DNA from 2 places in the Sutcliffiella horikoshii genome. Region 2 is predicted to be linked to the other one. Evidence: predicted binding sites of a transcription regulator. Region 2 holds the regulator's gene; the other holds the start of a gene.

Region 1 (4,218 bases), 610 kb from region 2:
AGTTACTTCTGATGAAGGCGAAGAAGTATTTGAGGCGATTTTGGCTCTTGGGTACTTTGAAAAGAAATAATAATGGAGCATCCTTCCTCATTTATTGGGAAGGATGTTTTTGTTTTATCAGGAAATATCCAAAATATCATCTACACATAAACAGCCTGCTTCGCCAAACTTATCCACCACATGCAAGCGCCTCTGATAGGCATCGAGATGATGCACCGCTCCTACAAACAGATGGTATCTTCTTTTTTCATAATAGGTAATGGTTACTTCCTTACCCGTTTCCATCGCTTCGCAAAACAGTTCATTCATTTCCTCAAGCCGCTGCTCATCAATCTCCGGCTTGGTTTGGTATAAATCCTCTTTGGTCCAATCGCGCAGCATTTTGACATGCTCCGGCAGCATCATGGACGTCCATTTAATGGTTCCGCGATCTCGTATCATCCTTAACATCCTTTCTTACGTTTCTTGCTATAACAAATTCTCTACGCCTTATGCCCACCAACCAATCTGCTTCGATGAACTGCAGTTCCGGCGTTGGTATAGGACACAGCCCGCAATAGTGCATTGGTTCCGTATTTTCCGCGGATGGTGTCCATTACATAGCCTAGTTCGCGTTTTTTTGGCTGTTCGAGTTCAAACAGGCTCAGTTGCATTTCACTGTCCTCCACGATGTTAGAGAGGGAGACGGCAATTTTCCGGACGGTTTTTGGTTCATAATTTTCGTCAAACAGTTCGAGGCAGGTACGGTATAAGTCCATTGTGACGTTGCTTGCTCGTTCCATCGTTCGGGAGCGATAGAATCCTCCGCCAAGTTCATCGCGGCTGTAGCCGATTCCAAGGCTGATGGTACGGCCGGCTTTTCGGTGATGCCGTGTTCTTCTGGCGACTTCCTCACAGATTTCCAAGATGACTTGTTTCACTTCTTTCGGGTCTGTATAGTCGCGCATTAAAATCTGACTTTTGCCGAAGCTGATCTGCCCCTGAATAATGGGGGCGCCAAGCTCTGATAAATCAATCCCCCAGGCATGATAGTACAGTTGATTTCCCATCACGCCGAATTTTTTCTCCAGCAGCTCGAGGGGGTAATTTGCGAGCTGTCCAACATTGAAAATTCCCATTCGATTTAACGTTTTTTGTACTCTGGATCCAATTCCCCACATTTCACTGAGAGGGGAAAGCGGCCAAAGTTTGGTTTTTACATCGTCATAGGTCCATTCCGCTATGCCCTTCTTTTTTGCTTCAAGATCCAGACAAAGCTTTGACATGAGCATGTTTGGGCCAATTCCGATGGCGCATGGAAGCTGAAATTCCCGCTCCATGTCCTCTTTGATTTTTTCAGCAATCGTGGTTGCATCTCCCCAAAGTGCCTCTACCCCGTCGACTTGCAGGAAGCTTTCGTCGACACTATAGGTATGGATGGCGTCCTTTGGGACATATCGGTTGAAGAGTCTGGTGATTTCTGTGGAGATGCGCAGATAAGTTGCCATCTTTGGGTTTACAATATGGATACGTTCATCATTTGGAATCTCAAATCGGCGGGAACCTGTCTTGATTCCAAATTCCTTTTTCAGCATGGGAGAGGCCGCAAGTACGACGCTCCCCTGTCGTTCCGTATCTCCAACCACTGCCAAATAGCAGGTGAGCGGATCGAGTCCCATCATCACTGCAGAGCAGCTGGCATAAAAGCTTTTCATATCTACACATAAAATCTTGTTGTTTGGCATCTTGCTGTAATCCATGTCCACGAACCTTCACACCTCACTAAACAGAAAGTATGTTCGCATTAGTAGTATATACCCAATAATAAGCGAATATACGTTCGGTTTCAATGGTAAATTCCACTACATATTTCGACAAATGCCTTTTCCATGTGCTTGTTAAGTGGGTAAAACCTTTATAATAAAGGAAATGAGGTGAGCGAAAATGGAGAGAAATTTAGTAAAAAAAATGATTCGAAATTGTTTTATTCAATATCAGCATGATTTTGAATCTGTTCCGCTTAATGAGGAAGAGTATGAAAAAATGGCAAGTGAAGTAAATCAACTAACTTCCGAAGATCCTGCATTGGATGTGTTTGAAGTGGTCCAGGATGTGGTGTATGAGTATTTAAGTAAATGGTAAGAGCACATGGCAAAATAATTCATAAATCCGGTGTAATTACACAAGATAAAAGAAGAGTTCATCTAGAAAAGGAGCGACATCATGAAGAAAAAGCCTGTGCTCGTATTATGGATAATGGTATTCATCTCCATTCTGACACTCCCTTTTCTTGGGTGGAAGCACTTTAAACGTTTTTTGCCCGGAACATTATTTATGTCTATATTAATTGCATTAGAGAGCATTGTGGCGGAAAAGTATAAATGGTGGACCATCTATAAAAAAATCCCGCCCTATTTTGTGAATGAATTTGCCTTTATAGTTGGTCCGTTCTTTGCTGGTTCCCTGTGGATATTACGCCTTACATACGGAAGATTCTATTTGTATTTCCTTTTGAATGCATTTGTGGATGCCGTTTTCGTTTATCCCATTAATGTTCTATTTGAAAATATAGGGATATTTAAGATGAAAAAGATGAACCGTCATCAACTATATGGGCTATTTTTAATAAAATCCATATTGATGTATGGTTTCCAAGGTATGTGGGAGAAGTATGTTCGTAAGAGTTCAACCAAAAAGCCTGAACAAGAAGGACCTTACCCGATTTCCCCTGCAGAGTAAGCGCCTTTCCCACGGAGCCACTCGATTAGCTTCACATCTGTATTATTGCGAACTGCAGCATCAAGTGGAGTAAGGTGGTCATAACCAATCCAGTTGAGATCCGCTCCTTGGCCGAAAAGGTATTCTGCCGCCATCAATTGACCACCATGGCATGCCAACCAAAAGGCTTGAGTGGTTTCAAATGCGGAAGGAAGCTGATCACCTTCATAGTATGCTTTCACTTCATCGAGCATCCCCAGTGCCGCGGCATTCCAGAGATTTGTCTGTGCTCCACTTTCTACTAGAAGGCGGGCTGCCTCCCATTGCCCAAATGCTACCGCATCGTCTAGTGGAGTTCCTTCTGCGATTACTGCCCCTGTGGCATTTATGTCCGCACCAGCTTCAAGAAGCGTCTGACTCACTTCCACATCATTGCTGCTCGCAGCCCAATGAAGAGGTGTTTCTGTGTGATGACCAGTAAATCTAGCATCTACTTCTGCTCCCGCCTCCACTAATGTGCGTACAACGGTTGCTCCGTTCGGAAAGTGACCAGGCCAGTCGGTCGCCACATGAAGCAAAGTGCGGGATACTCCGAACGCGTCAGATTTTTCATCATGATAGCCTTTGGGGATAATTCTTGCCGTGGCAAGGTGGGGATGAGCAGCAAGTAAACGCTCAAGAGCTGGAACATCACCTGTTTGTACTGCTTTAATGACCTCGATACCTAAATCCTCGTCTTCTAAGATAAAATTCATATGTACGTTGCCTCCATTTCATGTGTAGAACAAAAAAACGCCCTGCACCAATCATACAAGACGTCTCTCATAAGAACCACTATCACTCTTTCACTTCCACCTCAATATCCACTGGCTCGCTGTCATCCAACAGGTTCTTCAAGGTTACCTTATACAAGCCCTCACCCTGTTCCGTCACTTCCTCGACGTGCCATGGATACCCGGCTTCCACTTCTTCTAATGCCTTGGCAATAGCCTTTTGTTCTAATTCATCCTGCTCTTCATCCACCACCACTTTAATGGCGCCAGACTGGGCTGGAAAGGATTCTGCTACAATGCCAGAGTTCCAAACAGTCACTTTCATTCCGACCATAATATTAGCTGCTTCCAACGGCTCACCTGCAGAGTTTTCCACTTTTGTGCTTTCTTCAAGGGTATACATAGTTGCAGAGGTGCCTGAACCGCCGCTACTAGGGTGCTGACCTGTCACTAAAATACGTGTTTGACCTTCATTTGAAATTGAAACGATATAGCCTGTTAAGTCCTCCACTGCCTGATCATCAACATCCACCGGTTCTTCATTAGGCGCTTCTTCATCAGAACCAGGATTGGATCCTGAACTGCTATTGTCGTTTCCACCTGTTGTTCCACAACCGAATAAAAGAAGGAAACAAGCCAGCAATGACATGAATTTTATTGTTTTCATCCTCTTTTCACCTCTTGCTCAATTGGACGGATAAGACAATGAAAGGTTACACTATTTTTGTCGAAAGGCCTTGCCGCCGAA
Region 2 (4,218 bases):
ACTTCAAAGCAGAGGTAAGTCCCTTTGAGTTAATGTTTGAGATTATCGAAAAAAATATAGATGACATCATAATTGTTGATGTGGGTAGACAGACATCTCTTGTTTTCGCCTACAATCTCCGGCCTGAACTTATGGACCAGGTTAAAGAGGTATATCTTATGGGAGGAGCATTCATGGTTCCTGGTAACGTAACAGATGTTGCGGAAGCCAACTTTTGGGGAGACCCAATTGCTACTTCTGTAATCTTGAATAAAGCGCAAAAAGTATATATAACCCCACTAAATGTAACAAACAGGGCTATAATTACTAGGGATATTGCGACATTCATTTTCAATCAAACTAGTAGTCCGTACAAATATCTAATTCCAACTGTCACCAATTATTATGCTACATTTTACGACCAGGTGATGCCTGGTATAGATGGTTCACCAGTGCATGATGTATTCACCCTATATTATCTATTGAATAAGGATAAAACATATACAATTCAAAGAGATGTAAGGGTTGCAGTTGTTGACGGAAACAGAGGGCAAAGCATAGCGGACTTAAGGATGGTTTACAAAGAGCCTGAACGGAAACATTTTATAGTGATGGATTTTGATTATAACGATTTTATTGCTGACTTTACAAGGGTGAATTTGAGAGACGCAAGCCGATAAATATTTAAAATTACTGCTAGCCCCAATTTTCTAATTGCTGAATAAAAAACAGTGATGTGATTATTATAAAAACATAGTAGTTAGATGGGGTGATGAGTTAATGGATCTGAATTGGATTTGGAAAGCGGTTTTAATAACTATAATAGGAACGTTTTTACTAAGAATTGCAGGAAGAAAGTCCATTTCACAGATGACTTTAGCTCAAGTGGTAATAATGATTGGTATCGGTTCTCTGTTAATTCAACCTTTAGCAGGTAAAAGTATTTGGGTAACGTTTGGTGTAGGTATCACTCTTGTAGTAACACTGGTTTTAATGGAGTTCTTACAACTAAAATCCGACATCTTTGAAAAGTTGATTACGGGAAAATCCAAGATACTAATAGAAAATGGAAAATTAAATGAAAAAACATTAAAGAAATTAAGATTTACCATTGACCAATTGGAGATGAAACTTAGACAGAATAGTATATCTAGTATAAGTGATGTTAAGTGGGCCACTCTAGAGCCGAACGGGCAATTAGGATTTGAGTTAAACGAACAAGCTAAGCCGATAACCAGGAAAGAATGGAATCTCCTCTATCAAGAAATTCAACTTTTAAAAATAATGATTAATCCTTCAAGCAAACCAAGCCGTCTTGATAATGAGAAAGAAGGAAATCTATTTACCGAAGTTAAGAATGGAAAACATAAATTAAAAGAAAGTCCAGATGAGAAACTGGATTAATGACCAACAAAAAAAGCCGGTATACGGCTTTTTTTAATGGATATTACGATATACACCGATAACTTTACCAAGAATGCTCACATTTCGGACAATGATAGGTTCTAATGTAGAGTTTTCCGGCTGCAGTCGGATATAATCCTTTTCTTTAAAGAAACGTTTGACTGTAGCTTCATCTTCTTCAGTCATGGCAACAACGATGTCTCCGTTATTAGCGGATTGTTGCTGACGAACGATAACATAGTCCCCATCAAGGATTCCGGCTTCGATCATACTGTCCCCCATAACCTCAAGCATGAAAACTTGCTCGTCTGGTGCAACATAGCGATCAGGAAGTGGAAAGTAGTCCTCTACGTTTTCAATGGCTGTAATTGGTTGACCCGCGGTTACTTTACCGATGATCGGAACATTGACGGCAGAAATCTTAGGGATAAGTTCATCTTCCATAATTTCGATGGCTCTCGGTTTAGTGGGATCTCGGCGAATAAGACCTTTGCTTTCAAGTCGAGCAAGATGCCCGTGTACAGTGGAGCTAGAAGCTAGTCCAACCGCTTCCCCGATTTCACGGACGGAAGGTGGATATCCTTTAGCTTGGACTTCTTTTTTTATGTAATCTAATATGTCCTGTTGCCTTTTTGATAGTTTCATATTCCGCACCTCTATCATTTATATTAGTGATAGTATAGCATGTTTTGGTATAAAATACAAACATAAGTTCGAATTATTGACAAGAATATATGTTCGCTTGATAATAATAGTTTAAAAGAATGGTGGAGGAAAACATACATGAAGGGAATCATTTATTGCCGTGTGAGTACAAAAAAAGATACACAAGAAACGTCGCTGTCCCGGCAAAGGGAAGAGTTAGTTTCCTTAGCGGCACATCGAGATATAGAAATCGTCGAGATTGTGGAGGAACAGGCGAGCGGATATGATTTGGATCGTGAAGGTGTTTTTCAAATAATCGAACTTATTTCAAGTCAGCATATTGATGTTCTTCTAATCCAGGATGAAACAAGGCTTGGCAGAGGGAATGCAAAAATCGCTTTTTTACATTGGTTGAGAAAACATGAAATAAAGATATTTTCTATAACGGATAATGGGGAATTGAGATTATCAGATTCTGATTCGATGGTTATGGATATTGTGGCAATAGTTGAGGAATACCAAAGAAAGCTACATAATTTGAAAATAAAAAGAGGCATGCAACGTGCGGTGAAAAGAGGATATGACCCCACAAAAAACCTGACAAACATCCATATGAGCCCTGGACGCGAGAAAATTGAGGTGCCGATTGAAGAGATAGTCAAACTTCGTAACAACAAACTTACTTTTCATGAAATCGCTGCCACATTAAGAGGGCTTGGATATGACGTTTCTAAAGCTACTGTAAACAGACGCTATCGGGAGTATATAGAAGAGAACGACACCGGTTTGCTTGTAAAAAAAGAACCGCTCTAGTAAGATAAAAGCATATCTTCACAAGGAAGAAAGAAGGAGTTTTCTATGTTATCAAAAGAAAAAATAGCAAGAATTAATGCACTGTCAAAAAAGGCCAAAAGCGAAGGCCTTACAAAGGAAGAAACAGTTGAACAACAAAAGCTTCGTCAAGAGTATATCAAGACTTTCCGAGCTTCCATGGAAAATACTTTGCAAGGTGTCACAATCGTGGATCCGGAAGGAAATGATGTCACTCCGGAAAAATTAAAGGATACTAAAAAGAATTTAAAGCATTAATTGCTTTTTTTCAGAACATTGGAACATACTATCTATGATAAAATAGAATCTTTCCAATAAAAATAAGTTAAAGAGAGAAAGGGTGGAAAAGATGACACAACATATTGATCAACTTTCCATTAACACAATTCGTACACTATCTATCGATGCAATTGAAAAAGCTAACTCAGGGCATCCAGGAATGCCAATGGGTGCTGCACCTATGGGCTATTCTTTATGGACAAGATTTATGAATCACAACCCTAAGAATCCGAACTGGTTCAATAGAGACCGCTTTGTACTGTCTGCAGGTCACGGTTCTATGTTACTTTATAGCCTTTTACATTTAGGTGGATATGACGTTTCTATGAATGATTTAAAAGAATTCCGTCAATGGGGAAGTAAAACTCCTGGACATCCTGAATTCGGTCATACTCCTGGTGTAGATGCAACAACTGGTCCACTTGGACAAGGAATTGCAATGGGTGTCGGAATGGCAATGGCAGAACGCCACTTGGCAGCTACATACAATAAAGAAGATATGGAATTAGTAAATCACTTTACATACAGTATTTGTGGAGATGGAGACTTGATGGAAGGTGTATCTGGAGAAGCTGCTTCTCTTGCATCTCACTTGAAATTGGGCCGTTTTATCGTTCTTTACGATTCTAATGATATCTCACTTGATGGGGACCTTGATCGTTCTTTCTCTGAAAGCATTGAAACGCGTTTCAAAGGATACGGCTGGCAATATATCCGAGTGGAAGATGGAAACAATTTAGAAGAAATTGCTGCTGCAGTGGAAGAAGCACAGAGTGATTTGTCCCGTCCAACAATGATTGAGGTGAAGACCACTATCGGTTATGGTTCACCAAACCGTGCAGGTAAATCGGACGTTCATGGTGCTCCTCTAGGTTCAGATGAGTTGAAATTAACTAAAGAAGCATATAAATGGACATTTGAGAACGACTTCCATGTTCCGGAAGAAGTGTACACGCATTTCCGTGAAACGGTTGCAGATAAAGGTGCAAAAGTGGAAGCGGAATGGAATGAGCTATTTGATGCTTATAAAACAAAATACCCAGAGCTTGGAAAACAGCTTGAAGCAGCAATGAAAGGTGA

Evidence for each region. Region 2 encodes LexA, which represses DNA repair genes until DNA is damaged. Its sites were predicted from a motif close to CGAACATATGTTCG; they were not measured.
Region 1: K7887_RS13415 (Y-family DNA polymerase) is a predicted target of LexA. The motif match lies at 1,809-1,822, and genes of this name have one in related genera.

What each region holds. Positions count from the first base shown of each region.
Region 1 covers NZ_CP082918.1:2,605,586-2,609,803, forward strand. Annotated here, with positions in the region: gene K7887_RS13405 (HPr family phosphocarrier protein) at 1-70, shown strand, start outside; gene K7887_RS13410 (YolD-like family protein) at 118-441, opposite strand; gene K7887_RS13415 (Y-family DNA polymerase) at 483-1,739, opposite strand; gene K7887_RS13420 (YqzH family protein) at 1,924-2,121, shown strand; gene K7887_RS13425 (hypothetical protein) at 2,203-2,718, shown strand; gene K7887_RS13430 (ankyrin repeat domain-containing protein) at 2,694-3,452, opposite strand; gene K7887_RS13435 (DUF3221 domain-containing protein) at 3,535-4,137, opposite strand; gene K7887_RS13440 (SDR family NAD(P)-dependent oxidoreductase) at 4,189-4,218, opposite strand, start outside.
Region 2 covers NZ_CP082918.1:1,991,813-1,996,030, forward strand. Annotated here, with positions in the region: gene K7887_RS10100 (nucleoside hydrolase) at 1-659, shown strand, start outside; gene K7887_RS10105 (DUF421 domain-containing protein) at 760-1,383, shown strand; gene lexA (transcriptional repressor LexA) at 1,417-2,028, opposite strand; gene K7887_RS10115 (YneB family resolvase-like protein) at 2,167-2,841, shown strand; gene K7887_RS10120 (DUF896 domain-containing protein) at 2,887-3,117, shown strand; gene tkt (transketolase) at 3,209-4,218, shown strand, end outside.